DNA from 3 places in the Nocardioides sp. DN36 genome. Region 2 is predicted to be linked to each of the others. Evidence: predicted binding sites of a transcription regulator. Region 2 holds the regulator's gene; each other region holds the start of a gene.
What was found. Region 2 encodes LexA, which represses DNA repair genes until DNA is damaged. Its sites were predicted from a motif close to TCGAACANNTGTTCGA; they were not measured.

Region 1: recA (recombinase RecA) is a predicted target of LexA. The motif match lies at 8,270-8,285, and genes of this name have one in related genera.
Region 3: ACZ43H_RS10915 (HNH endonuclease signature motif containing protein) is a predicted target of LexA. The motif match lies at 5,593-5,608, and genes of this name have one in related genera.

Annotation. Positions count from the first base shown of each region.
Region 1 covers NZ_AP043823.1:1,055,490-1,065,049, reverse strand. The annotation lists gene ACZ43H_RS06075 (nitrite/sulfite reductase) at 1-436, shown strand, start outside; gene ACZ43H_RS06070 (hypothetical protein) at 433-618, shown strand; gene ACZ43H_RS06065 (phosphoadenylyl-sulfate reductase) at 615-1,361, shown strand; gene ACZ43H_RS06060 (sirohydrochlorin chelatase) at 1,450-2,193, shown strand; gene ACZ43H_RS06055 (TerD family protein) at 2,251-2,817, shown strand; gene ACZ43H_RS06050 (DUF3037 domain-containing protein) at 2,843-3,232, opposite strand; gene ACZ43H_RS06045 (HipA family kinase) at 3,229-3,996, opposite strand; gene ACZ43H_RS06040 (PPK2 family polyphosphate kinase) at 4,046-4,891, opposite strand; gene ACZ43H_RS06035 (GNAT family N-acetyltransferase) at 4,999-5,715, opposite strand; gene ACZ43H_RS06030 (phosphoribosyltransferase) at 5,808-6,299, opposite strand; gene ACZ43H_RS06025 (regulatory protein RecX) at 6,320-7,060, opposite strand; gene recA (recombinase RecA) at 7,050-8,093, opposite strand; gene ACZ43H_RS06015 (hypothetical protein) at 8,345-9,385, opposite strand; gene ACZ43H_RS06010 (sensor histidine kinase) at 9,477-9,560, opposite strand, start outside.
Region 2 covers NZ_AP043823.1:3,158,205-3,167,764, reverse strand. The annotation lists gene ACZ43H_RS16035 (alkaline phosphatase D family protein) at 1-774, opposite strand, end outside; gene ACZ43H_RS16030 (phosphatase PAP2 family protein) at 884-1,705, opposite strand; gene lexA (transcriptional repressor LexA) at 1,792-2,514, opposite strand; gene ACZ43H_RS16020 (GNAT family N-acetyltransferase) at 2,643-3,434, opposite strand; gene ACZ43H_RS16015 (SDR family NAD(P)-dependent oxidoreductase) at 3,494-4,291, shown strand; gene ACZ43H_RS16010 (DUF6318 family protein) at 4,506-5,045, shown strand; gene ACZ43H_RS16005 (hypothetical protein) at 5,375-5,800, shown strand; gene ACZ43H_RS16000 (LysM peptidoglycan-binding domain-containing protein) at 6,118-6,510, shown strand; gene ACZ43H_RS15995 (DUF3052 domain-containing protein) at 6,634-7,050, shown strand; gene ACZ43H_RS15990 (hypothetical protein) at 7,070-7,369, opposite strand; gene ACZ43H_RS15985 (ATP-binding protein) at 7,648-8,607, shown strand; gene ACZ43H_RS15980 (mismatch-specific DNA-glycosylase) at 8,647-9,150, shown strand.
Region 3 covers NZ_AP043823.1:2,088,934-2,098,493, reverse strand. The annotation lists gene ACZ43H_RS10935 (ABC transporter permease) at 1-688, shown strand, start outside; gene ACZ43H_RS10930 (lipase family alpha/beta hydrolase) at 685-1,497, opposite strand; gene ACZ43H_RS10925 (zinc-ribbon domain-containing protein) at 1,536-3,437, opposite strand; gene ACZ43H_RS10920 (NADase-type glycan-binding domain-containing protein) at 3,552-4,727, opposite strand; gene ACZ43H_RS10915 (HNH endonuclease signature motif containing protein) at 5,627-6,877, shown strand; gene ACZ43H_RS10910 (hypothetical protein) at 7,006-7,614, shown strand; gene ACZ43H_RS10905 (NAD(P)-dependent alcohol dehydrogenase) at 7,718-8,683, shown strand; gene aroF (3-deoxy-7-phosphoheptulonate synthase) at 8,746-9,560, opposite strand, start outside.

The DNA of each region.
Region 1 (9,560 bases), 2.1 Mb from region 2:
CTGCACCGGCATCGAGTTCTGCAAGCTCGCGATCGTCGACACCAAGAACCGCGCCCGCGACCTGGTCACCGAGCTCGAGCGTCGCATCCCCGACCTCGACACCCCGATCACCGTCAACGTCAACGGCTGCCCCAACGCCTGCGCCCGCACGCAGGTCGCCGACATCGGGCTCAAGGGCCAGCTGGTGATGGACGCCGACGGCAACCAGGTCGAGGGCTTCCAGGTGCACCTCGGTGGCGCGACCGGGCTCAACGCGACCTTCGGCCGCAAGCTGCGCGCGCACAAGGTCACCAGCGCCGGCCTCGACGACTACGTGACCAACGTGGTGCGGGCCTACCTGGACGAGCGCGAGCCCGGCGAGTCCTTCGCGGCGTGGGTCACCCGCGCCGACGAGGCAGCCCTCCGGGGCGAGCGCGAGCTGGAGGTCGTCTCATGAGCGAGCGCGCGGTGCCCTTCCACTGCCCCTACTGCGGCGACGAGGACCTGCGGCCCCACGAGGTCGTCTCGGAGACCGGCGAGGTCAGCTCCCCGCACGGCACGTGGGAGTGCCGCTCCTGCATGCGGGCGTTCTCGCTGAAGATGCTCGGGCTCCTTCGTCCCTCGGGTGGTGCGTCATGACCGCCGCGACCACCACCTCGGCCCGCAACTTCCGCGGCACCCACACCGAGGGGCGCTCGCCCGAGGAGCTGCGCGAGCTGGTCTCCCACGTGGGCGCCGAGCTCGAGCTGGCCCCGGCCGAGCACATCATCGAGTGGGCGGTCGCGACCTTCGGCGAGCGGTTCTGCATCACCTCCTCCATGGGGGACGCGGTGCTGGCCCACCTCGCCGCCCAGGTCGCCCCCGGCATCGACGTCGTCTTCCTCGACACCGGCTACCACTTCGCGGAGACCATCGGCACCCGCGACGCGGTCGAGGCCACCCTGGACGTCAACCTGCTGACCATCACGCCCGTGCAGAGCGTGGCCGAGCAGGACGCGGAGCACGGCAAGGACCTGTACAGGACCAACCCCGACCTGTGCTGCGCGCTGCGCAAGGTCAAGCCGCTGGCGCAGTCGCTCGAGCAGTACGACGCCTGGGCGACCGGGCTGCGCCGGGCCGAGACCCACAACCGGGTCATCGCCCCCGTCGTCGGCTGGGACGCCAAGAAGGGCAAGGTCAAGGTCTCGCCCCTGGCCCGCTGGTCCGACGAGGAGGTCGAGCGCTACATCGCCGAGAACGGCGTGCTCGTCAACCCGCTCGTCTACGACGGCTACCCCTCGATCGGCTGCTGGCCGTGCACGCGCCGTGTCGCCCCCGGTGAGGACCCGCGCAGCGGGCGCTGGGCCGGCACCAACAAGACCGAGTGCGGGATCCACTCATGACCCGTCACTCCCACCAGATCGACAGCGCTGTCGGTCGTCGTCACACCACCACCCCGGTAGCACCGGCAACACAGAGGAGGCCGCACTGATGGCTGCTCCTGCCCTGGTGGCCCTGGCTCACGGAAGCCGTGACCCACGGTCCGCTGCGACGATCACCGCCCTGGTCGACGAGGTCCGCGCGATGCGCCCGGACCTGCGTGTCGAGCAGGCGTTCCTCGAGCTCTCCAAGCCGTCGTTCACGACGGTCGTGGACCGGCTCGTGAAGGCCGGCCACGACGAGATCGTCGTCGTACCCCTCCTGCTCACCGAGGCCTACCACGCGAAGGTGGACGTGCCGTCCGCCGTCGCCGAGGCGCAGGCCCGCCACGAGGGCCTGCAGATCCGGGCCACCTCGATCCTCGGCCTCGAGCCGTGCTTCCTCGAGGTCCTCGACGTCCGGATGCGCGAGGCGCTCAAGGCCGCGCGGGTGCGCGAGCTCGACGCCCTGGTGCTGGCCGCCGCAGGCTCGAGCGACGCGCTGGCCAACCAGGCCGTCGCCCGGCTCGCCCGGGTGTGGGGCCAGCGGCACAAGCTCCCCGTCACCGCGGCGTTCGCCTCGGCCGCTCCCCCGGCCGCCGGTGAGGCCGTGCGCCAGTTCCGGGCCGAGGGCCGCCGCCACATCGCGGTCGCCTCGCTCTTCCTCGCCCCGGGCTTCCTGCCGGACCGGGCCGCGGAGCTGGCCACGGAGGCCGGCGCGATCGCCGTCTCCGAGCCGCTGGGCGCGCACCCCGAGCTGGCCCGCACCATCCTGGCGCGGTACGCCGTGGGTGCGGTCGAGCTCGTCCCCGTCTGACGTCGGGTCGTTCCTCCCGCCGGGTAGGTTCGAAGGACCACCGACGGGAGGAACGACGTGACACAGCTGAGCGCGGGCCAGGAGCTGGAGCTGGCCACCGATGAGGGGCAGCCGCTGACCCGGCTGCGCGTGGGCCTGGGCTGGGACAAGGAGCGCACCGCCGGGTTCATCGGCACGGGCGCTCCCGACGTCGACCTCGACGCGTCGGCCGTGCAGCTCGCGGACGGCCAGCTCTTCGACCTCGCCTTCTACAACAACCTCCGGACCCGCGACGGCTCGGTCGAGCACCTCGGCGACAACGTCACCGGGCGGGGCGAGGGCGACGACGAGGTCATCACCATCGACCTCGGCAGCGTCTACGCCAAGGTCGACACGATCGTCGTCCTGGTCAGCAGCTACCAGGGCCACACCCTCGAGTGGATCAACAACGCCTACTGCCGGATCACCGACGAGCACGACGTCGAGCTGGCGCGCTTCACCCTCACCGGCGGCGTGCCGCAGACCGGGCTGGCGATGGCCAGGCTGCACCGCGACGGCGACCGTTGGACGCTCCGCGCGATCGGTGAGGGCATCGACGTCAAGGTGCCCACGGAGTCGCTGAGGGCGTTGCGCCCCTATCTCTGACCCGCCGACCGCCCGGCCGGACCGTTCAGCCGACGAGCTTCCCCAGCAGGTGGTCGAGCTGGCGCGCCGGGTCGGCGGTGACGCCGCCGTGGACCGGGCCCGGCTGGATCACGGTGCTGCGCGGCGCCTTGATGAACCCGAAGCGCTGACCGATCGGCCGGTCCGCGGCTGCGCCGCCGCGCTCGTCGCCGGCGCACACGCCCTCCACGAAAGCCAGGGCCTCGCACAGCTGGTCGAGGTCCAGACCCGGGTCGAGCGCCGACAACCGCTCGCGGTCGACCGCCCACGCGACGTCGAGGTAGTCGCTCGCCTGGCAGTAGACCACCACACCGACGTTGAGGAACTCCTCCCGGTCCACGCGCGGGACGCAGCGCAGGACGACGTACTGGTAGGCCAGCCTGGTCGATGCACTCATGCACCCACCCCCTCCGGCAGCCACTGCCGGGTCGCCAGCCGCGCGGTCAGGAAGGCGACGTACGCCGCGCGCACGGCGTCCGCGGTCTCCGCACCGGGGACCGGCTCCAGCCACTCGTCGGGCACCTCGGCCAGCACCTCCGCCAGGACCGACTCGTCGAGCAGCGCGCGGATCCGCTCGTCGGCGGCAGGCAGCTCGGCGGCGTGGGACCCGAGCACGTGGTCGCTGGGGTCCCACGGCTGGGCGGCGAACCTCGCGGGATCGGTCACTCCTCCGGACCAGGCGTGGTGGAAGTACAACGACGCGCCGTGGTCGATGACCCACAGGTCACCGTGCCAGAGCAGCAGGTTGGGGTTGCGCCAGCTGCGGTCGACGTTGGCCGTGAACGCGTCGAGCCACAGCACGGTGGCACCCACCCCCTCGCCGGCCGGGAGGTCGCCGTCGTACCCGAAGGCGCCCGGCAGGAAGTCCACCCCGAGATTCAGCCCCGCACTGGCGTTGAGCAGGTCCTGGACCTCCTCGTCCGCCTCGTAGCGCGCGATCTCGGGGTCCAGCTCCAGGGCGACCAGCCGCGGGGTCTTCAGCCCGAGGCGGCGCGCCAGCTCGCCGACGACCACCTCGGCGACGAGCACGCGCAGCCCCTGGCCGGCGCCCCGGAACTTGCAGACGTAGGTGCCGAGGTCGTCGGCCTCGACGATGCCGGGCAGGCTGCCGCCCTCGCGCAACGGCGTGACGTACCTGGTGACGGAGACGGTGGGGATCATGCGCGGTCCCCGCGGAGGTGTGAGCGCAGCGAGCAGCTTCGTGGGGTGCTCATGAGATGGGTGCCTCGTCGACGAGGCGCTTGGTCTCGGCCTGCACGTCGAAGTCCGCGACCGGCCACTGCGGATCCATCCTGCGCAGCGTGTCGTACAGGAGCCGGCCGATCGCGAGGTTGCGGTACCACTTCTTGCCGCTCGGGATCACGAACCACGGGGCGTGCTCGGTGTTGGTCCGCTCCAGGGCGATCTCGTAGGCCTCGCGGTAGCGCGGCCACTGCGCACGCTCGTCGATGTCGCCGGGGTTGAACTTCCAGTGCTTGCTGGACTTCCCCAGCCGCGCGAGCAGCCGCTCCTTCTGCTCGTCGGCGGAGATGTGGAGCATGCACTTCACGATGGTCGTGCCGCTGTCGACGAGCTCACGCTCGAGGTCGTTGATCGCGCCGTAGCGGCGCTCGATCTCGTCGGGCCCGGCCAGCTCGCGTACCCGCCCGATCAGCACGTCCTCGTAGTGCGAGCGGTCGAAGACGCCGATGTAACCGGGCTCGGGCAGGGCCCGGCGGACCCGCCACAGGAAGTCGTGCTCCCGCTCCTCGTCGGTCGGCGCCTTGAAGGAGGTGATCCGCACGCCCTGGGGGTCGACGAGGCCGACCGTGTGCCGCAGCACCCCGCCCTTGCCGGAGGTGTCCATGCCCTGCAGCACCAGCAGCAGGCGGCGCCCGGAGCCCGAGCGACCCTCCGCGAACAGCCGTTCCTGGAGGTCCGACAGCTCGTCCCCCAGCGCGAAGAGCGCCGCCTTGCCCTTCTTCTTGCCCCCCTTGAAGCCCGGCGAGGTGTTGGTCTCGATGGTGGTGAGGTCCACCGGACCCGCGGGCAGTCGGAAGGGGTACTCGTCGGTCATGCGGGCCATCATGGCGGGTCTCGACGGGCTCGACCGCCGAAGGGTGCGGCTCGACCACCGGAGGTGTCCGGCTCGACCACCGGAGGGGTCCGGCTCGAGCCCGGGACTCACGCCAGGACGCGGCGTACGTCGAGGCTGCAGCCCACCACCGTGTCGACGCTGCCGTCGCGGTGCTGCTCGTCGAACCTCATCTGCTCCGCGAACCCCGCCTTCGCCAGCACCCGCAGCGAGGCGACGTTGCGGTGGTCGGGCGCCGCGAAGAAGGCGGGTGCGTCGGAGAAGCGACGGCGGGCGCGCAGCATCCAGGCCCACAGGATCCGGACGCCGAGGCCGCGACCCAGCCAGGCGGGATCGCCGATGGCGTAGTCGATCCCCACCGCCTGCGGGTCCGGGCCGAGCGCGGCATAGTCCGGGTAGTCACCGATGCGGTAGTCCTGGACGAAGCCGACAGACCTGCCGTTGACCTCCGCGACCCACATCCTGGTCGGGGTCATCCCGTCGATCCGCGGCGCGTACTCCGCCTCGACGGCCTCCCGGGTCGGCTCGCCGGCGAACGCCCACCAGCGGCGCACGTGCTCGCTCTGCCGCCAGCGGACCAGGGCGGGCAGATCGCCGTGCGTCATGGCGCGAGTGGTCACCACGCGGTCGTGGTCGACGACGAAGTGCTTGACCTCACCGGACAGGTCGACCGGCACCGGCTCCGCGTGCACGCTCGCGCACGTGCGTCTCGCCGCCTCGGCCCAGGACTCCCCCGCGCGCACGACGCCGGCGAGGTCGTGCCCCCGGTCGTGGACGACGACACGCATCCCGATGTGCTCGGTCACAGGGTGAGCGTAGGCCCGATCCGCGGGTGAGGAGCAGCGTCCGGCTCGGGCGCGATCGACTCGAGCCCGGTCGTCTCGGGCCCCGGCCGGCCTCAGGCGGGGGCGCCGCCGGCTCGCTGGACCAGCGGCGGCTGGGAGGACCACGGGAAGTCGATCCAGGCCGACGTCCGTCGCCAGGCGTAGTCGGGCTTCACCACCGACCGCGGCTTCTCGTAGACCACGGCGGTGCGGGCCTCGGCCACGTGGTCGGCGCAGAAGTCCTGGACGATCTCCAGGGTGCGCCCTGTGTCGGCGACGTCGTCGGCGATGAGCACCTTCAGTCCCGACAGGTCCACCACGTCGGGGGTGGGCGGCAGCATGATCGGCATGTCGAGCCGCTGGTCCTCGCCGGTGTAGAACTCGACGTTGACCACGGCGAGGTTCTTCACCGCCAGCGCATAGCCGAGGCCCATGCCGAGGGCCAGTCCGCCGCGGGCGATCGAGAGGATCAGGTCGGGGTCGAAGCCGTCGTCGACGACCTGCTGGCCGAGGTCGCGCACGGAGGCGCCGAACGCCTCCCAGGTCAGGGTCTCCCGGTCGGTCATGACGGGAGTCTGCCGCACTGTCAGAGCCCCGGGCCGGGGAGGTCCTCATCGTGGTCGCGACCGCTCGCCGCGAGCTCCTCGCGGACCACCGCGAAGGCCAGGCCCGAGCCGTAGCCCTTGCGCGCGAGCATCCCCACGAGGCGGCGGGTGGCGGTGGTGTCGTCGACCCGGGCCAGGGAGCGCAGCTTCTTGCGGACCAGTGCCCGAGCCGCCTCCTCCTCGGCCGCCGGCTCGATCTCGTCGAGCGCCTCGCGGGCGACCTCGTCGTCGACACCCTTGCGTCGCAGCTCCTGGGCGAGGGCCCGGCGGGCCAGCCCCTTGCCGGGCTGTCGGCTGGCGATCCACGACCGGGCGAACGCCTCGTCGTCGACCAGGCCGACCTCTTCGAAGCGGTCGAGCAGCCGGGTCGCGATCTCGGCGGGGACGTTCTTGGCCGCGAGCTTGTCGCCGAGCTCCTTGCGGCTGCGGGCCTGGCCGGTCAGCTGGTCCAGCAGGATCTTGCGGGCGACCGACTCGGGATCGGCCTCCGGCCCGCCCGCCTTCGGGTCGGGTGGGGGTGGATCCGTCCGTCCGGCCCGCCGCCGGCCCGGCCGCTCGCCGCGCCGCGACGACGTCCGCTCGGCCCCGACATCCGCCGGGGCGGGCGTGGCCGCGCGCTGCGTCCACGCGTCCACCCCGGCGGTGACGTCTCCGGCCCACGAGGGCGCGGGCCGATCGTCGTCGAAGCCCGACGAACGGGTCCTGCGGGACTCAGAAGTCATCGACACCCAGCGGGTCGGCGGGGGCCTCGGCGTCGACCGTCGGGCCCACGCCGAGCTTCTCGAGGATCTTCTTCTCGAGCTCGTTGGCCAGGTCGGGGTTGTCGCGCAGGAAGTTGCGGGCGTTCTCCTTGCCCTGGCCGAGCTGGTCGCCCTCGTAGGTGTACCAGGCACCGGCCTTGCGGACCAGGCCCGCCTCCACGCCGACGTCGATCAGGCCACCCTCGCGGCTGATGCCCTTGCCGTACATGATGTCGAACTCGGCCTGCTTGAACGGCGGGGCGACCTTGTTCTTGACGACCTTGACGCGGGTGCGGTTGCCGACCATGTCGGTGCCGTCCTTGAGCGTCTCGATGCGACGCACGTCGAGGCGGACCGAGGAGTAGAACTTCAGCGCCCGACCACCGGTCGTGGTCTCCGGGGAGCCGAACATCACGCCGATCTTCTCGCGCAGCTGGTTGATGAAGATCGCGGTGGTCTTGGAGTTGTTCAGGGCACCGGTCATCTTGCGCAGCGCCTGGCTCATCAGCCGGGCCTGCAGGCCGACGTGGCTGTCACCCATCTCGCCCTCGATCTCGGCGCGGGGCACCAGGGCGGCCACCGAGTCGATGACGATCAGGTCGAGCGCACCGGAGCGGATCAGCATGTCGGCGATCTCCAGCGCCTGCTCACCGGAGTCGGGCTGGGAGACCAGCAGCGCGTCGGTGTCGACGCCGAGGTTCTTCGCGTACTCCGGGTCGAGGGCGTGCTCGGCGTCGATGAACGCCACGATGCCGCCGGCACGCTGGGCGTTGGCCACCGCGTGCAGGGCGACCGTCGTCTTTCCGGAGGACTCCGGGCCGTAGATCTCCACCACGCGGCCGCGGGGCAGACCGCCGAGCCCGAGCGCCACGTCGAGCGCGATCGAGCCGGTCGGGATGATCTCGAGCGGGGCGCGCGTCTCGTCGCCGAGCCGCATGACCGAACCCTTGCCGAACTGGCGCTCGATGTTGGCGAGCGCGGTGTCGAGAGCCTTGTCGCGGTCTCCACCAGCCATGTCGTTCTTCTCCTTCGGGGGCTTCCCCGCCCCACGTCGTGGTCGCTTCGTCTGGGATGTCGTCGTCGTGTTCATCGTCGTGCGAGACGCTAGACGGGACCGCCGACAGTGCCGGTCCGGGGCCGGACTGCTGGGGACGACGTCGACCTGCGCGTCACCTGTGGACACACCCTAGCCCGAACACGTGTTCGACTCACGTAGGCGTGATGGGCGTGTCGGGTGCCGAGGCTCGGCCGCGTGCGTCGCCGTTGTCAGCCGCCGCACAACTGGGACTGCCGGGCGTGCAGCGTCGCGTGGTAGGCGTCCGGCTCCCGGACGCCCTGCTTCCAGCTGGCCAGCCACATCTGCGTCGCCGCCGTCGGTGAGAGACGTCCCGACCGGAGCATCTCCATGTCGTGCACGTGGTGCTCCCAGGTGTCGATCGACGTCCGCGCGGCGTCCAGCGCCTGCTGGTCGTGGGCCACGACGCGGGCACAGGAACGCAGGGCGGCGGAGGCGTCCTCCTGTCCGTCCGCCGGGGCGCAGGCCCCGGCCCGGTCGGCGAGGCCCCGGTCGGCGGCCCGGAACCGGGCCAGGCGCTGGTGCGCCCCGACGCGCGTCCGGTTCCAGAACTGCGTCGCCTGCTGCAGGCTGATGGCGCCGGAGACGAGCTGGTTCATGGCGCCCACGTGCACCTCCCACTGGTCCAGGGCGGGCGCGGCGGCGCGGAGCGCGCCGTGCAGGGCCGCGGCAGCATCGGCGCACTGCTCCTCGCGCCGCTGCTCAGCTGTCGTCGTGGCGGTCGTCGTCGGGGCGTCCGTCGGGGTGGTCGACGGAGTCGTTGACGGCGCCGGGTCCCTGCGCGACGCGGCGGCGTTCGCAGGAGCGCGGGACTCCCCGTCGGACCCCGCGGCGGCGAGCGACCAGACCAGGGCCACGACCAGCATCCCGGCGAGCGCGCCGGCGAAGAACGCCGGGCTCAGCCACCACCGCGCAGCCCCGTGCGCGTCGTCGGCTGACTCGACCCAGACCTCCCCGGGCCCCTCGGCCCAGTCCCCGTCGGGTGCTTCGACCCAGTCCTCGTCGGGTGCCTCGACCCAGTCATCGTCGAGGAGCTGGTCCCAGTCGTCGCCCCACTCGAGGTCCTCGTCCGGGGCAGCGTCGCCGGCCGACGCGGGAACGGCGTCGTCCCGGAGGTAGTCCCCGTCCGGGACCTCCTCCTCGTCCGTCCACGCGTCGTAGGCGTGGTCGCCCAGCCACGCCGACGGCTCGTCGGTGCCGTCGCCGTGGTCCGAGAACCCCCGTTCCTCCACGGCTCCACTCTTCGTCGATCCCGGCACGAGCGAACCCCCCAAATGGGCTATTCCCCCGGGCAGGGCACCGCCGGCGGCGGCGTACGACGGCTCAGGCGGGGTCGGCGACCGGCTCGCGCGACGACTCGCCCGGCACCCGTGGGAGCACCACCCGGAACCGGCAGCCGGCAGCGGT
Region 2 (9,560 bases):
GACGATCCAGGGGTACTTCGCGTGCAGGTCCTGCAGGTCGGGGTCGCGTTTGTACTGCCCGTGCCGCTGGCGGTAGTCGGCCAGCGACACCATCTCGTGGGCGGGCTGGTGGCTGCGGATGTCACGGTCGTCCGGGCCGTAGCCGTACTCGCCCGGCCCGTACTCGTAGAGGTAGTCGCCGAGGTGCACGACCGCGTGCAGGTCGTCGCGGGCGGCGAGCCCGCGGTAGGCGCTGAACCAGCCCGCCTGGAGGTTCGCGCAGGAGACGACACCGAAGCGCAGGTGGTCGGGGGTGGCGTCGTGTGTCGGGGCGGTGCGGGTGCGCCCGGCCCGGCTGGTGTGGCCGTCCCAGCGGAACCGGTAGTGGTACCACCGGGCGGGGTCGAGCCCCTTCACGTCCACCTTGACGGTGTGGTCGCGCTCGGGGCCGGTGGCGAAGCTGCCGCTGCGCACGACGTGGCGGAACTGTGCGTCGGTCGCCACCTCCCACGCCACGCGCACCCGCGGCCCCCTCCCGGAGCCGGGGGTGCTGGCCGGGGTGGGCGTGACCCGGGTCCAGATGACCACGGCGGTGGGGAGCGGGTCCCCGGACGCGACGCCGTGCCGGAACGCGCCACCACCCTCCCGGGCCGGGGAGGCCTGCGCGGTCGCCGGTGCAGCGGTCGGCGCGAGGCCGGCGAGGACGCCGCCGGCGGCGCCGGTCGCGAGGACGGTACGCCGCGGCAGCGGCCGGGCTCGCAGGGGCTTCGGGGTGGCGGCGCGTGGGGTGCTCACGCGTCCTCAACGCACGGGACCGGGTGGGGGTGACGGCGCGCGGGGTGTGAGCACCGTCAGTTCACCCGGGCGTCGCCGGGGAGTCAGCGGGGCAGCCAGTCGGGGAGAGTCAGTCGGCGGCGGCCGCGGCCGAGCCCTGGGTCGCGGTCAGGCTGTCGAGCTCGCGGTCGAGCTCGTCGTCGTCGACCGGCGCGGGCATGCCTTCCGCGGCCAGCCACCCGGCGACCACGACCAGCCAGCCGACGACCACGTCGATCACCCAGTGGTTGCCGGTGCCGACGATGACGACGGCGGTGCCGGCGGCGTACAGCCAGCCGAGCACCCGCAGCCAGTGCCAGCGGGCGTGCCGCTGCAGCGAGATCGCGACCCACAGCGCCCAGCCGGCGTGCAGCGACGGGAACGCGGCCAGCTCGTTGGTGAGCCCGCCGAGGCCGCGCGGCGCGGAGGCGTCCGCGCTCCACCAGCCGTCGGCGGCGTGCAGGCTGAGCACGTCGACGTACCCCTCGATGAACCGCGGCGGGGCGGTCGGCATCAGGAGGTAGGCGACCAGGCCGATGATGGTGCCGATCGCGAGCGCCCGTCGGGCCGGGATGTAGCAGCGCGAGCCGAGCCGGTAGAGCCAGAGCAGCACGGCGGCGGTGACGACGTAGTGGAGCGTGGCGTACCAGTAGCTGCCGATCAGCCCGATGACGTCGTTGTCGGTGAAGAGATGGTTGAGGGGCACCTCCCAGTGGATCCCGAGGTGCCGCTCGATGTGGAGGAGGTCGTGGGCGCGGGCCAGGGCAGGGCCCATCGCGGCGTCGGCGAAGAGGCGCGAGAGGCTGTAGGCGACCCACAGGCTCAGGACCAGCGCCAGCTCGAGGACGCCGCGCACGAGACGCGGGTATCGCTTACGGATACCCACGATCGCGGGAATGCTCGGGATGCTCACGGGTCCACTCTCAGGTCAGGCAGGGCACATCGCTATCAAGTATGCCCCTGACCTCCCCCTGAAGCCCGCTCATTATTACCTCGGGGTCACATTCGCCGCAGGACCGCGGTGACCTTCCCGAGGATGGTCGCGTGGGTGCCGTCGATGGGCTCGTAGGCGTCGTTGTGAGGGAGCAGCCAGACGTGGCCGTCCTTGCGCTGGAAGGTCTTCACCGTCGCCTCGCCGTCGATCATCGCCGCCACGATCTCGCCGTTCTGCGCGGTCTGCTCCTGGCGGATGACGACGTAGTCGCCGTTGCAGATGGCGGCGTCGATCATCGAGTCGCCGGAGACCTCGAGCAGGAAGAGCTGGCCGTCGCCGACGAGCTGCTTGGGCAGGGGGAAGACGTCCTCGATCCGCTCCTCGGCGAGGATCGGGCCGCCGGCCGCGATCCGGCCGAGGACGGGGACGTACTGCGCCGCGGGCACGGCGTCGCCGACGCCGGTCTCGTCGTACATCGTCTCGTCGGCTGCCGAGATCGACCGGCGGGCGGCCATCACCTCGGGCAGGAACACCTCGATGGCGCGGGGACGGTTGGGGTCGCGCTTGAGGAAGCCCTTCTCCTCGAGCACCTTGAGCTGGTGGGCGACGCTGGAGGAGCTGGTCAGGCCGACGGCGTCGCCGATCTCGCGCATGCTCGGCGGGTAGCCGCGCTTCTCGATGGAGTTCCTGATCGTGGTCAGGACGCGCTGCTGGCGCGGGGTGAGGCCGGTGGCGTCGGGCGGGCCGTCGGGAAGCTGGGTGACCTTGTCGGACTTCTTCGTGGCCATGCGGCTGCCTCCAGGCTCTGCGGCGGACGCTCCGGGGCGCCCCGGGCGAGTGGGGACCACGCTAGCCAAATCGACTGGGTGATTCAAACATCTGTTCGAAGGCGTGTCGCGGGTCGTGACGGGGGTGATCAGGCGTCGTCGGGGGCCCACACGTACTGCGGCATGGTGCACACCTCGACGTAGCCGAGCCGCTCGTAGACCGGTCGCCCCATGCTGCTCGCGACCAGGATCGACTCGTCGCACCCACGCCTCCGTCCCTCGCGCATCAGGGCGGCCGTGACGGCGTACCCGACACCGCGCCTGCGGGCCTGCGGGAGCGTCGCGACGTCGTAGATGCCCGCCGTGCGTCCGGTGATCCACACCGAGCCGCAGCCGACGGGCTCGCCGTCGAGGCTCGCCACGGCGTGCACCAGGCAGGCCGGGTCGAAGACCGTCAGCCAGTCCCGGAGAGGTGCGGCGAGGGAGCCGGGGATCTCGAACACCTCGCACATGAGTCGCGCGACGTCATGGTCCGACGCGTCGGTGCCGAGCGCGATCTCCAGGCCGGGCACCGCGCTCGTCTCGGCTCCGTGCTCCTCGGTGACGAGGGGGACGTGCATGCCCGGACTGTCCTCGCGGTGGGCGCCGATCCCGGTGAGCGCGCGGTCCAGGGCCTCGGACCAGGTGGACGGGCCGCACCACCACAGGAACGGGAGCCCGGCCTCGATGAACGGGGCCGCCGTCTCCTCGACGCGTGCCTGCTCGGTCCCGGGGGCGAACCGGGCGCCGACGACGTCGTTGAAGAGCGGGTGCGGCAGTCCGGTCCGGAACGTCGTGACGTCGGGGTCGGTCCCGGTCGTGACGAGCGGGGAGGTGGCCAGGACGCGGTGGAACTCCGCGAGGTTCACCTCGACGGCGTCGGCGCGCGGGTCGCTGGCCATCTTCGGAACGTACGCCGGGACGGGCCGTCTGCGCATGACGCATCTGGTTGACTCCGGCCATGCCCTTTGCCTCGAGCTGTGTCGTCACCGGAGGTGCCCGCGGGATCGGGCGGGGGATCGCCGAGCAGATGGTCGCCCGTGGCCACGCCGTCGTCGTCACCGACGTGGACGGGCCCGCTGCCGAGCGGACGGCCGCCGAGATCGGCGCCGTGCTCGGTCTTGCGCTCGACGTCCGCGACCCGGCCGCCCACGCTGCGGCCGCCGCGGAGGCCACGCGCCACGGCGAGCTCACCGCGTGGTTCAACAACGCCGGCGTCGGCGACGACGGCACGCTCTCCGCGCTCTCCGAGGAGGCGGTGCGGCGGCTGGTCGAGGTCAACGTCCTGGGCACGCTGTGGGGGATGCGCGCCGCGCTCGAGGCCTTCGGCCCCCGCGGCGGCGACATCGTGAACACCGCGTCGCTGTCGGGCTTCGGGCCGGTGCCGGGCTACAGCGTGTACGCCGCCACCAAGGCCGCGATCGTCTCGATCTCCATGTCGTGTGACGTGGAGACGCCGCGGGGCGTGCGCGTGCACGCGCTCTGCCCGGACGGCGTGCAGACAGCGATGCTGGACGGCCAGGACCCGGAAGGGATCGGGTCGGCGCTGGTGCACTCCGGCGGACGGATCCTCACCGTCGACGAGGTCGCCTCGGCCGCGGTCTCCCTGCTCGGCACCTCCCGGGTGGTGCGCTCGGTGCCGGGCTGGCGGGGCGGCGTGGTCCGGGCCTCGGCGCTCGCGCCCTCGGTCGCTGCGCGCGGGCTGGGACTGTTCGTCGCGCAGGGGCGGCGGGCGATGAAGCGGTCCGGCTCCGCCTGACCGGTCCCGAGAGCAGGGCAGTTCGCCCTCTCTTGGTTCCTCGTCGCGCTCGGTCTCGCCGGGTGGCGCTCGAACTGCCCGGCCGTGTGGTCGCGGCTCGTCATCCACAGGTCGGTGACGTGTGGGTTCCCCGCTCGTTGGACCTCTACTAGCGTGCTTGTCGGCGCTCGGTTCTCGGGTTTTCGGGTGCCGGTTCTCGGGGAAGGATCTGCGCGTGCATCGCTCTCGGATGGCGTTCGCTTTCGGACTCGCGTCTGCCCTGGTGCTGGGTGGGTGCTCGGATGATCCTGAGCCGAAGATGGCTCCGGCTCCGTCTGCATCGGCCTCGGTGAGTGAGTCCCCCTCGCCGAGCGAGTCGTCTGGGTCATCGCCTCGTGATGCCCAATCCGAGTTCATCGGGACGTACTTCGATTCGGTCTCGGATTCGATCTCAACAGGTGACACCGCTGCATTTATGAGCCTCTCTGACGAGAACTGTCAAAGCTGCAAGGCGCTGCAGCAAAACCTGCACAGTGCGTATCTCGGCGGCGGCCACATCGAGGGTGGCAAATGGGAGGTCACGTCCTCGGAGTTCGTTCGTGAGTCCAAGCGGGTTGGAGCAATTTGGAACGTCGACGTTGCCACTCAGCGCGAGCGCTGGTTCAACGGTGACGGTGATCAGGTCAAGACAGTCGTTGCCGGCGTCCAGCATCTAGGAGTGGCAATCCAGTCGACGCCTGATGGCTTGATCGTGCGCGAGATGAGACTTCGATGATCGTCAGAGCCTCCCTGCTCGCCATGGCCGTGGCACTTGGACCTTTCTCGGCTGCGACAGCGGACTCGAGCGGTTCGCATGGAGGTGCCAACGTCACGGCTAATGCTGGCGGCCTGACCACCCACTTCGTGCATCACTTCCCGGGGCAGTCGTCCAACGCCCCTGGCTCTGCAGACCAACCTTCTGAGGCGATCGCGTCCGAGGCGACGACATTCGTGGACGCGGGGCTGTTGACGAGTTTCTGCTCCGGCACGAACTGGACTGGGACGTGCAACCCAATCGAGGCTCAGACCGGGCCCGCTCCGACGCCGGCTGTTACCCAAGGCGTCGTGCTGGGAGCGCTGAAGAAGATCGAGTTGCCGAAGTCCGACCTGAAGGTCCAACCGCCGGGCGGCGAGACGCTGGTCAACTTCGAGACGAACTTCTACACCGAGCAGCAACCGTTCACGCGCACGGTGCGCCTGCTGGGGCAGCGAGTGGACCTGAAGATCTGGCCGAGCCAGTTCCGGTGGGTGTTCGGTGACGGGGACGAGCTGGCCAGCGCGAGCGCGGGGGCGCCGTACCCGGACCTGGAGATCACCCACGACTACCGCGCCAAGGGCGGGGTGAGCCCACGCGTGGACACGACGTACTCCGCCCAGTTCCGGGTCAACGGCGGGCCGTGGCGCGACGTCGACGGGACGGTCACGATTCCGGGTGCGCCGGAGCGATTGCGGGTGCGGACCGCGACGCCGGTCCTCGTCGGCTACCACTGAGATCTCGGAGTCCCATGTCGCGCCAGGCGCGAGAACCACTCCACGATCGCGCCTCGGAGTAGGGGCCATGCACCCGCGCGAGCGCACCCCCAAGCACTCGAACGCGTTCGAACAAATGTTCGTCACGGGTCTTGTGCCGTTCGAACACCTGCTCTAACCTCGTACACATGTTCGATCGAACGCCTGATCGACTCGATGGAAGCCGGATGGTCCAGACCAGTCCCACACGGACTGTCGGTGGCTCCCGTTAGACATCGGTTCGACAGCAGATCGATCACGACGACCGAGGCTGACCGCCACTTCCCCAGGAGGTCCCGATGAGCACGATGACCGCGAGCACCACCTTCCGCCCGACCGTGGTGCGCACGCCCGCCACCCGGACGACCCGCACGGCCCCGATCGGCCACGCAGGCGGCCAGGTCCGGCTCACCCGTCGCGGCCGGCTCGTCGTCTTCGCGCTCGCCCTGCTCGTGGTCCTCGGCCTCGGCCTGTTCTGGGCGGCTGGGTCGGTCGCGACCGAGCAGCCCGGCACCCCCGAGCCCACCCGTGTGGTGATGGTCGGCTCCGGCGAGACCCTCTGGGCGATTGCCGCCGACATCGCCGACGACGGCGACGTCCGCGGCATGGTGGAGCGGATCGAGCGGCTCAACGCCCTCGACTCCGCGATGGTGCAGGCCGGCCAGCGCCTGCGCGTCCCGGCGGGGGACTGACCCGCCGACGCAAGACTTCGCCAGCCGACTCGACCCCGGCTGGCGAGCCGGGGAAGACGAGGGGTGGGGCCTGGGGAGGCTCCGCCCCTCGCGGCATTTCCGCCACGTCGCTAGCGTCGCGCCATGGCCGGCTACTCAGGCACCCCGCTGGTGCGCAAGCTCGGCATCAAGGACGACCATGTCCTCTTCCTCGACGGCGCCCGCGACGCCCTGGACCTCGGCGAGGTCGCGGCCCGCGTCGTACGCCGTCTGCCGCGGCAGGCCGACGTCACCCTCACGTTCCACACCCGGCGCGGAGCGCTGGAAGCCCGGCTCCCGACCCTGTTCGAGCGGACGGCTCGTGACGGCATGGTCTGGGTCTGCTGGCCCAAGAAGGCCGCGCAGAGGACGACCCGCAACCCCGACGGCCTCGAGTCCGACCTCGACGAGAACATCGTGCGCGGGCTCGGCCTCGAGCTGGGGTTCGTCGACGTCAAGGTCGCCGCGATCGACGAGACCTGGTCGGGGCTGAAGTTCGTCCGCCGCCTGGCCGACCGCTGAGGAATCGACGAGAGAAAGGTCAGCGAGCGGCGCGCCGGCCGCCCGGGGTGCGGACCTGCGGCACAGCCGGGGGTGCGAGCGGAGCGGGGTCCTCCGGAGCAGGGGAGGGCGCGTCGTGGGTGATCCCCAACCGGCGCAGCAGCCGGGTCACCAGCATCAGCCCGGCGAACAGGCACGCGACCGCACCCGCTGACGCGAGGGCGAGGAACCACCAGGCGCGCGAGTCGCCCGAGCGGGCGGTGGAGCCGAAGTCGATGGCGGCGTACACGAGGTACCCCCACGCCACCACGCAGACCGTGACCCCGACGGCGAGCAGCAACAGGGTCGGCGAGAACGACGGTGCCCGTTTCGATGCCCGTCGTGACCCTGCGCGCTTCCCCCGGCTTCCCACAGTCACATTGTGACCGATCGTGAGGGTCGCCACGCCGTCGGGCCGGCACTTCGATCCGGATCGCGACACGAATGTCAAGTGCCGTATGGGGGATCTGTGCGCCGTGTGGCGTGGCTTACCCTGTGCCCGTGGTGGAGGGGTTGGGCTCCGCGGGGGATGCGCCCTCGGAGCAGCTTGAAGAGGGGCCGCGAGGACCGCTGGGGCACTTGTCCCGACTGGGGTTCGCGCTGCGCAGCGCGCACGACGTGGACCAGATCGCGCGCTTCCTGATCACCGACCTCGTCGAGCTCCCGGGAGTCTGTCGCGTCGGGATGGCGCTCACCGAGGGTGGCGGGCGCCGGCTCCGGTTCGTCGCCAACGAGCGGGTCGCCCCCGAGGGGCTCGAGTGGTGCCACATCGACAGCTACGAGGACGTGCCGCTCACCGCCGTGGTCCGCACCGGCGAGCCCGTGTTCGGCAACCTCGACCAGCTCGAGCGCGAGTACGCCGACATCGTCCGTCGCCAGCGTGCGGACGGTGTCGAGGCGATGGCGGCCTGGCCGCTGCCCGGCACCGGCTCGCCAATCGGCGGCATCATCCTGTTCTTCTGCAAGCCGCAGGAGTTCACCGAGGCCCAGCGCGGGCTGCTCGACGCGACCGCGCGCCGGGTCGCCGACGCCGTACGCCGCGTCCGCGTCACCAGCGGCCGCGGGCCTGGCGACGCCAGCCCGGACGACCCCGCGCTGATCGGCGACGGACGGCGCAACGCGGTGCTGCTGGAGAGCGACCCACGGGCGCCCGGCGCGGCCCGTCGGTTCCTGCGCGAGCAGCTGGCCGCGTGGCAGATCGACGCCGACACGGTCGACACCGCGCAGCTGTGCCTCTCCGAGCTGGTCACGAACGTCGTGATGCACGCCCGGACCACTTCCGAGCTCACCGTGCACCTCGAGGACGGCGTCCTCACCGTCGTGGTCCGTGACCTGGGCGGCTCGAGCCGCTCCGGCGACCCCGGTGTCATCGCGCCGCCGGGGGAGGGCGAGGACCCGCTGCGGGTCTACGGTCGCGGGCTGATGCTCGTCGACGCGCTCGCCGACCGCTGGGGCTCCGAGGTCGACGCGAGCGGCACGACCGCGTGGTTCGCGCTCGAGCTCGCCTCCGCGCAGGGCTCGTCGGCCCAGACCGGCTGACGCACGCCGCGCCTTGGCCCGACTTGTCAGGGTGGCGCCATGGAGGTGCTCCCGGACATCGTCGGACCGGAACCCCGCGTCGTCTTCTGCGGCATGGCGGGCGCGCAGAGCCGGCGCGGTCGCGACCACTACTACGAGACGCCCGGCAACGCATTCTGGGAGCTGCTGCACGCCAGCGGGCTGACGCCGACCCGGCTCGCCCCCGGCGACGACGCCCGGCTGGTCGAGCACGGGCTCGGGCTGACCGACCTGGTGCGCCACCCGACCGACCCGCCGACGTACGACGTGGACGAGCTGGTGGCCAAGCTCGAGCGCTGGCGGCCGGAGTGGCTCGCCTTCACCAGCAAGGGCGTCGCGCACGCCGCGGCGCGGGTGCTCGGCGTACGCCGTCCCGGGCTCGGGATCGCCGACTGGGAGCTGGCGGGGGCGCAGGTCTTCGTGCTCCCCGGGCCCAGTGGCGCGAACCGGCGGCACGACTACGACGGCCGGCCGGACCGGCTCTCGTGGTGGCGCGACCTGGCCGGGTTGGCGGGCGGCGACTGAGCATGTGGGGTGACCCAGTCGCCGTCCGCGTGTGCACACCTCATCAGGGGCGGGAGGGGGTCCGGGGAGCCCGGTCCCAGACATCGCCAAAGTTGGTCACGATGGGCCCGCGACACGCCCGGATCAGACCGGTCCACCGCCCCTGACCTGCGGTTTTCCTCCTGGGCGGGGACATACCTCCGGTACTTGTCGCGTTCGCTTGCGAAGGCCTGTGGTCGGGGCGTACGGTTACCACTACATCTAGTACTTACACCGGTGTAGTTATCCACATCTAGTTCACAGCTAGGCGCGGAAGACCCACAGGTGACCGGGTGTTCTACACAGCAAGACCCCCGTTTTCCACAGCCTCTGCACACCCGTCGAGGGTGTCTGTGGCGACCCCGGAGGACGGGCGAACGCGCACATGAGAG
Region 3 (9,560 bases), 1.1 Mb from region 2:
GACGGGGCCGGCGTTCCTGTCCGCCGTGCTCACCGACGGCAGCCTCTACCCGCTGGCCGCGCTCGGGATCGTGCTCCCGCTGTTCCTGCCCATCGCGGTGGCGATCACGGCCGGGGAGGCGATCGCGGGGGAGGCGCAGGCCGGCACGCTGCGCTACGTGCTGGTCCGGCCGGTCGGGCGCACCCGGCTGCTGGTCGCCAAGCTGGTGAGCGTGATGGCGTTCGTGGTCCTCACCGTGCTCGTGGTGGCCGTGACGGCGTACGTCGTCGGCACGACGTTGCTCGGCCGGGGCGACGTCGCGGCGGCGACCACCAGCGTGTCGGGCACCTCGCTCTCCACCCAGGAGCTGCTGGTGCGCACCGGCCTGGCCCTGGCCTACGCCATGCTCTGCATGCTGGGCGTGGCCGCGATCGCGCTGTTCCTCTCCACGGTCACCGAGTCGCCGCTGGGGGCTGCGCTGGGCACGCTGGCCGTGCTCATCGCGTCCACGATCCTGCTCACGCTGGACGCGGCCGAGGCGCTGCGGCCGTGGCTGCCGACCCGTTACTGGCTGGCCTTCGTCGACCTGTTCCGCGACCCCATCCTGTGGCGCGACGTGGTGCGCGGGGTTGCCCTGCAGGGGGTGTACGTCGTGGTCTTCCTCGCCGCGGGGTGGGCGAACTTCGCGACCAAGGACGTCACCGACTAGCCCTGGTCGGTCGCCTGGCCGCGGCAGACGCCCGGGCCGGGGACCTCGGGCAGGTCCGTGCCGAGCTCGAGGACGACCATCGCGTCGACGGTCGGGTCGCTCGGCACGTCCCCGTGGGCCAGCGTCTCGCGGCAGACCGACTGGACCGAGAACGCCACGGATCCGTCGAGGCGGCCGGACTCTGGTGGCACCACCACCTGGTCGTCGATCGTCCAGATCGACACCCACTCGGGTCCCGGTGGGGTCTCGTCCTCGGTCGCCAGCCGGCGCATCAGGTCGCTGTCGGGCGCCAGCTGCTGGCAGGCCGCGGGGCACGCGTCCGGCGCGAGGTCCCCGCCGAGCGCGGCGATGTCGGTGCCGTGGTGGGGGGAGGCCAGCGTGACCGCGCGGCGCACGACCTCGCCCCCGCCCTCCTCTGCGACCCAGAGCCGCACCACGACGCCGCCGGCGGAGTAGCCCACCACGTCGACGGACCCGGCGCCCGAGCGGGCGAGCACGCCCGCGGCGGCGTCGGCGAGCGCTCGGGCCTGGGCCTGCAGGTCACCCGTGCCCCCGTCGATGGCGGGCACGATGGTGACGTCGCGTCCGGCGTCCCGCAGGCGGGCAGCCAGCACCTCCAGGCCGTCCGTGGAGCCGCCGTAGCCGGGCACGAGAAGCACCGGGCCCGGGTCGGACTGGGGTACGGCGTGGACGGGCTCGTCCCGGCTGCGCGCCACGGCGACCGCAGCACCCGCGAGCAGCCCGGTGACCACGAGCGCGGCGAGGACGAGGAAGAACCGCCGGCGCGCCGGGGACAGGGCATCGAGCACGTGGCCAGTCTGCCCCCGGCGCGCTCAGCGCGTGCGGGTCACTCCTGCCCGGGCGGCGGCGTGATCGGTCGGATCCGGGTGCGGCCGTCGTCCGGTCCGGCGTCGGCCGGCGGCCAGGTGGGCTGCTGCGGCGACTGCGGGTTCGCGTGCGGCTGCGGCCAGGGGGTGCCCGGAGCGGGAGCCGGGTCCCCGGTCGGGGGCGGCGGGGGCTGGGTCGCAGGCTGCCAGCCCTGCTGGGCCGGCTGCTGCTGCGGCTCCCAGCCCTGGTGGGGGTGCTGGGCCTGCGGGTGCTGGGCCTGGGGGTGCGGGGCCTGCGGGGCGCCCGGCTGCCAGGCCGGGGGAGGACCGGCGGGCTGACCGGGGTTGGACTGCATCCGGCCGGCGAGTGCCGAGGCCTGCGCGCGCAGGGCGGAGCCGTCCAGGGCCCGGCTCATCAGCGCCACGAGGGCGGCGCAGACGAGGGCGAAGAGGGTGAGCAGCAGGGTCGCCTGCCAGCCGACCTGGCCCACGAAGTAGCTGCCCCGGTAGTCCTCCTCCTCCAGGCTGAGCCCGGCGTGCGCCGAGGTGACGCGCGACATCAGCGGCAGGGCGACCAGCAGCAGGGCCACGAACACGCCCAGGTTGCCGAGGATGCGCTGCGGCGCCGCGGTCTTGCGGGCCACCGCGAACGCGGCCAGGAAGAGCACGACGAGCATCACCACCGGCGCTGCCCACAGGCCGGGGGTGTCCTCGGCGTAGTGCGCGAGGTGGTGCAGCTCGCTGCTGTCACCGCCGCTGGGGCCGGACTCGTCCGAGGTGGCGCCGTACGCCGCCCCCGAGCCGAGCGAGATCAGCCAGAAGCCGCCGCTGGCGATCAGTCCGAAGATCAGCGCGATGCCCGCAGACAGGTCGTCGTCGGTGGGGTCGTTGTCGTGGAGGGTGTCGCCGGTGAAGATCAGCAGCAGCAGGCCGACGATGCCGGCCACGGGCAGCATCGCGAAGATGGTGCCGACGCCGTACAGCGGCGCTGCCGTCCAGTCGTGCACGCGCTGGACCGGTGCCGGCCACCAGTCACGCCGCGACGCGTAGAGGACCGCGACCAGGGTCACGAGCAGGACCAGGAAGGACAGGAAGAACGCGCCTGCGATGCTCGGTCCCCAGCTCGCGTCGAACCCGATCTGGCGCGATGCGAGCTCCGCGCCCCAGCCGCCGCCCAGCTTGTCGTTGTCGCCACGGAAGACGATCGCGAACAGCATCACCGCCAGGCCGAGGAGCAGGGAGGCACGAGCGGCGTCACCGATCGCGTCCGACACCCGCTGGTAGCGCTTGGTGACCCGGCGGAAGACCAGCGCCGCAGCCACGAGCGCGATGATCGTGACCGTCAGCGGGAACATGCCGAGGTGCGCGGACGCGCTCTCGTTCCCGAAGTCGAGGTCGAGGACGAGGTCCGCCCCGAAGGTCGCGGCCAGCAAGGTCGCCACCAGCGTGAGGCCGTTGTCGACACCGAAGTCCTCGGGCTTGGACATCAGGGCCAGCAGGGTGGAGAGCACGCCCGCGACGCCGAGAGCCGTGGCCGCGGTGAGGCCGGCGCCCAGCCAGTTGCCGACGAGGACCCGCTGCCAGTTGACCGAGGCCAGCGAGGGGGCGGTCGGCCCCTGGTGTGCGCGCTGTTCCGGATCCGGGGGTGAAGTCTGGGGCGCACCTTGGGGGGCGCCGTACGGCGCACCAGCCGGCGGCGGGGGCAGGACGGGCGGCGCGGCCGGGGGCGCCGTGGGAGGCGCCGCCATCGGGGCCGTGGGCGGAGCCGCGGGAGGAGCCGTGGGCGGAGCCGCGGGCGGGGCCGCGGGAGCGGCTGCCTGCAGCGGGGCGGTCGGGGTGTCCGAGCCGAGGGGCTGGCCGCAGCCGCCGCAGAAGCGACTCGTCTCAGGGTTCTCGGAGCCGCAGTGGGCACAGGTGGGCATGGGTTTCCCGTCATCACAGGTGAGATGTGTCGCGCGGAAGGCTATCCCGCGGGCACCCCGCCCAAACCCACGCGGCGCGCGGCCGGCGTACGCCGTTCTGAGGTGGATCCGCCCTCAGGCGGGCGCGCCCCGCAGCGTCACGTCGCTGATCGGGGTGTAGTTGCGCGCCGCGCGGCCCTTGCCCGGCTTGGAGACCGAGAGCAGCCGCAGCGTGACGGTGCGGGTGGTGACCGGATCGATGCGCAGGGTCTGCATCTGCATGGTGTCGCGCAGGCCCTGGGTGACGGTCGTGCCGTCGTCAAAGGCCCACTCGACCGTGAGGACGCGACGGTTGCCGTGGTACCAGTCCAGGCTGCGGCCGCGCTGGTCGGCGGCGACCTTGGCGTAGCCGTTGATCATGCCGACCGCGGTCAGCCGGGTGTCGGCGGGGAGCTCGAAGGTGATCTCCTCGCCCGAGCCGTCGCCGGCCATCCGCCAGCAGGTCGAGGCGACGCCGTCGAGCATGTTGCGGGCGTCGTAACGGACCATGTTGCCGCTGGTGTCCTGGTTGGGGGGCGCGGTCGCGGGCACCTTCGCGGTGGCCTCGCGCGCCAGGTCGCCGGGCTCGCCGGACGGTTGGTCGGGCGTCGGGGTGGGCTGCTTCCCGGAGCCACCGGGCTGCTTCTCGGCGGCCGGCCTCGCGCCGGCGCCCGCGGGCTGCTCGTCGTCACCGCCGAGGAGCAGCCAGCCGCCGAGGGCAGCCACCAGCGCCAGGACGGCCGCGCCGACCGCCCACGGGAGCCAGCCGCGGCCTCCACGCCGGCGCTGGTCGGCGGCCGGCTCGGGGGCCGGGACCACCTCGTCGGCGAAGAGAGGGAAGCGGGGGCCGTCGCCGCCCGTCGCAGGTGGAGGCGGTGCGGTGGGCGTGCCGGCGGGCCGCGGGCCGGCCGGAGGCGGGCCCGTCGGCCGCGGCGCGGCCGGTCCTGCGCCCGGGGGTGGCGTGGTCGGGGGTGGCGTGGTCGGGGGGACTGTGGTCGGGGGTGGCGTGGTCGGCACGGGCGGGATCCGACGGGTCGTGGTGCCGTCGACCGCGGGCCGCTCCGCGGTGCCGGTGCGCCAGTCATCGGGGGTGTCCACCTGGAGCCGCGGGATCTGCCGAGTGCGTTCGTCGTGGTCCTCGGCGACGTCGGCCCGGTGCTGCCCGGCGCCCGCGGCCGCAGCCTGGGGTCGGGGCTCCTGCGCCTGGGCGCCACACGCCGTGCAGAACCGGCCACCGCCGAGCTCGTGCCCGCAGCTCGCGCACGTATCCACGTCACCCTCCTCCGGTCGATCTGGTCCGCAGGCCAGCGTAGGGGAGTGCCTGATCCCGGGCCGCGGCTGTCTCCGCGGGCGGGCATCGGGGGCGGGTGGTAGGGGCGCTCGCCGGGTGCCGCCGGCTTCGGCTCCGGTCGTCGCCCGGCTTACGGGTCGGCGCTGCCGACGACACCTTGGCCTCCGTCCCGGCTCGGTGGTTGAGGTGCGAGGAGCGCCAGCGACGAAGCCTCGAAACCCCGCCGGCGGATCGGTGCCGCCGACCACCACCTCGGCCTCCGTCCTGGGCCGGTGGTTGAGGTGCGAGGAGCGCCAGCGACGAAGCCTCGAAACCCCGCTCAGGATGCACGACCCTCCGGCTTCCGTCCCGTCTCGGCGGTTGAGGTGCGAGGAGCGCCAGCGACGAAGCCTCGAAACCCCGCCCGGCGGATCGGTGCCGCCGACCACCACCTCGGCCTCCGTCCCGGGCTCGGCGGTTGAGGTGCGAGGAGCGCCAGCGACGAAGCCTCGAAACCCCGCCCGGCGGATCGGTGCCGCCGACCACCACCTCGGCCTCCGTCCCGGGCTCGGCGGTTGAGGTGCGAGGAGCGCCAGCGACGAAGCCTCGAAACCCGCCCAGCCGATCGGCGCCGCCGACGACCACCTGGGCCTCCGTCCCGGGCTCGGCGGTTGAGGTGCGAGGAGCGCCAGCGACGAAGCCTCGAAACCCCGCCCAGCCGATCGGCGCCGCCGACGACCACCTCGGCCTCCATCCCGGGCTCGGCGGTTGAGGTGCGAGGAGCGCCAGCGACGAAGCTTCGACAACCCCGCCCAGCGGATCACGTTGGGAGGGACTCGCGCGGTCTCCCCAGCCCAGAGATTTTACTCGAAAACATGCTCGGATAGTTGTAGAATGAGGCATGGCCGTTGACCCGACCCCGATCATCCACCCGATGGTGGGTGACGTCGGCGCGCTCGCCGCGCAGGTCGGGTTCCTGGCCGAGTACGACCCCGCCTACCTCGATGCCGCCGACAAGGAGGTCATCCTGGAATGGCTGGACCGGGCCGCCGAGCAGCTGGCCGCGATCCAGGCGCGGGTGTTGGCGAACGCCGAGGACCTGGCCGTCGCGACCGGGGACCGCAACGTCGCCGCCTGGGCCGAACGCACCCGGTGTGCGGACTACTCGACGGTGGCGCGCCAGGCCCGGCTGGGGCAGGCGTTGGACCGCCGTTGGCCCCAGCTGCAGGCCGCGTGCCTGGACACCCGCGTCAACCAGGCCCAAGCACAGGTGATCGTCAAGGCGCTGGACGGGCTGCCCGACCGGCTCGGCCCCGAGCTGAAGGCCAAGGCCGAGGCCCACCTGGTCGAGCAGGCCGCGCACTTCAGTCCCCGGGCACTGAAACGGCTCGGCGAGCACCTGTTGGAGGTCCTCGCCCCCGAGATCGCCGACGCCGAGGAGCAGCGGAAGCTGGAGGCCGAGGAGCGTGCCGCCCGCCGGACCACCCGGCTCACCATGCGGGTGCGTGGGGACGGGTCCACCGACATCGCGATCAGGGTCCCCGACCACGTCGCGTCCCGGTTGAAGGTCTACCTCGAGTCCCTCTCCGCACCCCGCCGTCAGGAACAGCACACTGGTGACAGTGAGGTGGAGCAACTCCCGTACCCGCGCCGGCTCGGGGAGGCGTTCTGCACCCTCCTCGAACAGCTCCCCACCCAGGCGCTCCCGCAGCACGGCGGCACCGCGACCACCGTAATGGTCACCATCGACCTCGACCAGCTCACCACCGGCCTCGGCGCCGCGGGGCTGGCCACCGGCGACCGGATCACCGCCGCCGAGGCCCGCCGGCTCGCCTGCACCGCCCAGATCATCCCCGTCGTCCTCGGCGGCGACTCCGAGATCCTCGACCTCGGCCGCTCGCGCAGGCTGTTCTCACCCGCGCAACGCAAGGCCCTGGTCATCCGCGACCGACGCTGCCGCGCCCAGGGCTGCGAGATCCCCGCCGCCTGGTGCGAAGCCCACCACGCCGAGACCCCCTGGGCGAAGGGCGGCAAGACCGACCTCAAGGACGGCGTACTCCTCTGCAACTGGCACCACCACCGCGCCCACGACCAACGCTTCACCACCGACCGGTTGGCCAACGGAGACGTCAGGTTCACCAGACGCACGTAGGCCGACCGCCGACCAGCGCAGACACAGATCCGACGGACCCGCAGCCGTGGCCCGCCGTACTCACGCGCCCGCAACCTGGCCGTGGCCGATGTGCCGCGAACGCTCGCCCTGCGCCCTAGGCTCCGGTCATGCCCGAGGACGTCGAAGCCGTGATCACCGAGCTCTTCGCCCGCCCGGCGCACGAGAAGCCGCGGGCCCGACGTCGGTCTGCACGCCGGCTGGATGGCATGGACCGGCTCGACCTCGGCGTCATCGCCGTCGACTACGGGGACGAGGATCACGCGTTCCAGATCACCGTCGAACGCGTGCCCCGTCACCGGTGGGAGCCCGAGCAGTCGTTGCGCATCGGTCACGTGGACGGGGTCGATGTGGAGCTCGTCGGGGTGACCGTCGACAACTTCGTGCACGTGCACCTGGTCGCTGTGCGTTCCGACGAGCGCGACCGGCTCACCCGGGGCTACAACGAGGCAATGGAGTGGTGGGCTGCCACGCCCAGGGAGGCTCGTGGAGAACTGCCCGAGGACCCGGCCGGCCGCCTGGCACGGATCACCATCAGGATCACGGACGATCTCGGCACGGTGTACGGCCTTGACGGTGGCGGATTCGGTGGGACGGGGACCGAGTGGGATGCGCGCCAGTCCTACCGCCCCCGACCGCCGGCCGATGCTCATGAGCTGTACCTCGAGCTGGCGGCTCCCGGCATGGCGGCGATCTCCCTGACGGTGCCCTTGCGATAGCGCGCCCGGACTGCGTGGCCGGCCCGTGTGACGAAGGCCCCGTGACGGCGACCCCCACCCGGATCACGATGGTGGAAACGCAGCACCCCGGGAAGGAGTCGAGATGAAGGCCATCGTGCAGCACCGCTACGGCGGGGCGGACGCGCTCTCAGTGGGGGAGGTGCCTCGACCCGACGTGGGTGAGCACGATGTCCTCGTCCACGTGGTTGCCGCCGGGGTGGACAGGGGTGCCCTGCACTTCATGACGGGGGAGCCCTACCTCATGCGGCTCGGGACGGGTCTGCGCTCTCCCCGGCAGGAGGTGCCCGGCGTCAGCTTCGCCGGTCGGGTCGAGGCGGTCGGCAGGGACGTGACCCGGTTCCAGCCCGGGGACGAGGTCTACGGCGCCGCGAAGGGTGCGTTCGCGGAGTACGTCGTGACTCCGGCGGACAAGGTGGCGACCAAGCCTCAGGGGCTCAGCTTCGAGGAGGCCGCGGTGCTGCCCTACGCGGCGTTCGCCGCCGTGCAGGCCGTGCGTGACCACGCTCGCGTGGTTCCCGGCGACCACGTGCTGGTCGTCGGCGCCACCGGCGCCGTGGGGAGCATCGCGGTCCAGACGGCCAAGGCGCTGGGCGCGGAGGTCACCGGTGTGTGCGGCACCCGGGGCATGGGCGTGGCCACGTCCTTGGGCGCCGACCACGTCATCGACTACACCCGCGAGGACTTCGCCGCCGGCGACCGCCGCTACGACGTCATCATCGACGTCTTCGGCCGCACTCCGGTCAGGCGGCTGCGGCACGCGCTGAATCGAGGGGGCCGTCTGGTGATCGTCGGCGGAGAGGGTGATCGGTGGATCGGGGGCATGAACCGGCAGCTCGCGGCCGCCATGCTCTCGCCGTTCGTCAGCCAACGTCTGGGCTTCTTCGTCGCGAAGGAGGATTCCCAGACCCTGGAGGCGGTCAACGACCTCGTCGTCGCCGGGAAGGTCCGCCCGGTGCTGGACCGCAGCTACCCGTTGGTCGCGGCCGGTGACGCCGTCAGGCGGTTGCAGGAAGGGTCGGGGTCGGGGCGGGTCGCGCTGGTCGTCTGACCACCGCGGGCCGCTCGCCCGGCCGGCGACGGAACCGTCACCAACGTCCCTGCCGAGTACACCTAGCCGCGGATCCGCTCGCGCGCGTCCAGCCGCCCGACGACGGGCGGCAGCCGGCGTACCGCCTGGGCCAGCTCGCGCAGCTCGGTGCCCTGCAGCGCCTGCGGTCCGTCGCACAGGGCGGTCTCCGGATCGGGGTGCACGTCCACGATGACCCCGTCGGCGCCGACCGCGATCGCCGCCCGGGAGAGGGGCACGACGAGGTCCTTGCGCCCGGCCGCGTGCGAGGGGTCCACGATGATCGGGAGGTGGCTGGCGGCCTGGACGACCGGTACCGCGGAGATGTCCAGGGTGTTGCGGGTGGCCGGCTCGAAGGTCCGGATCCCGCGCTCGCACAGGACCACGTCGAGGTTGCCGCGCTGGGCGATGTACTCCGCGGCCATCAGCCACTCCTCGATCGTGGCCGTCATGCCGCGCTTGAGGAGCACCGGCTTGCCGGCCTCGCCCACGGCCTGGAGCAGGCCGAAGTTCGCCATGTTGCGGGTGCCGATCTGCAGCATGTCCGCGTGCTCGGCCACCACCGGCACGTCGCGGGCGTCGACCACCTCCGTGACGACCGGCAGCCCGGTGGCCTCTCGGGTCCGGCTCAGGATCCGCAGCCCCTCAAGGCCGAGCCCCTGGAAGGCGTACGGCGAGGTCCGCGGCTTGAACGCGCCCCCGCGCAGCAGGGAGGCCCCGGCCGACTTCGCCATCCGGGCGGTCTCCAGGGTCTGCTCCGCGGTCTCGACCGCGCACGGCCCCGCGAGCAGCGTGAACGTGTCCGGGCCGATCGGCACCTGGTGGCCCTCCGGACCCACCCACACCGTCGACCGCTCGG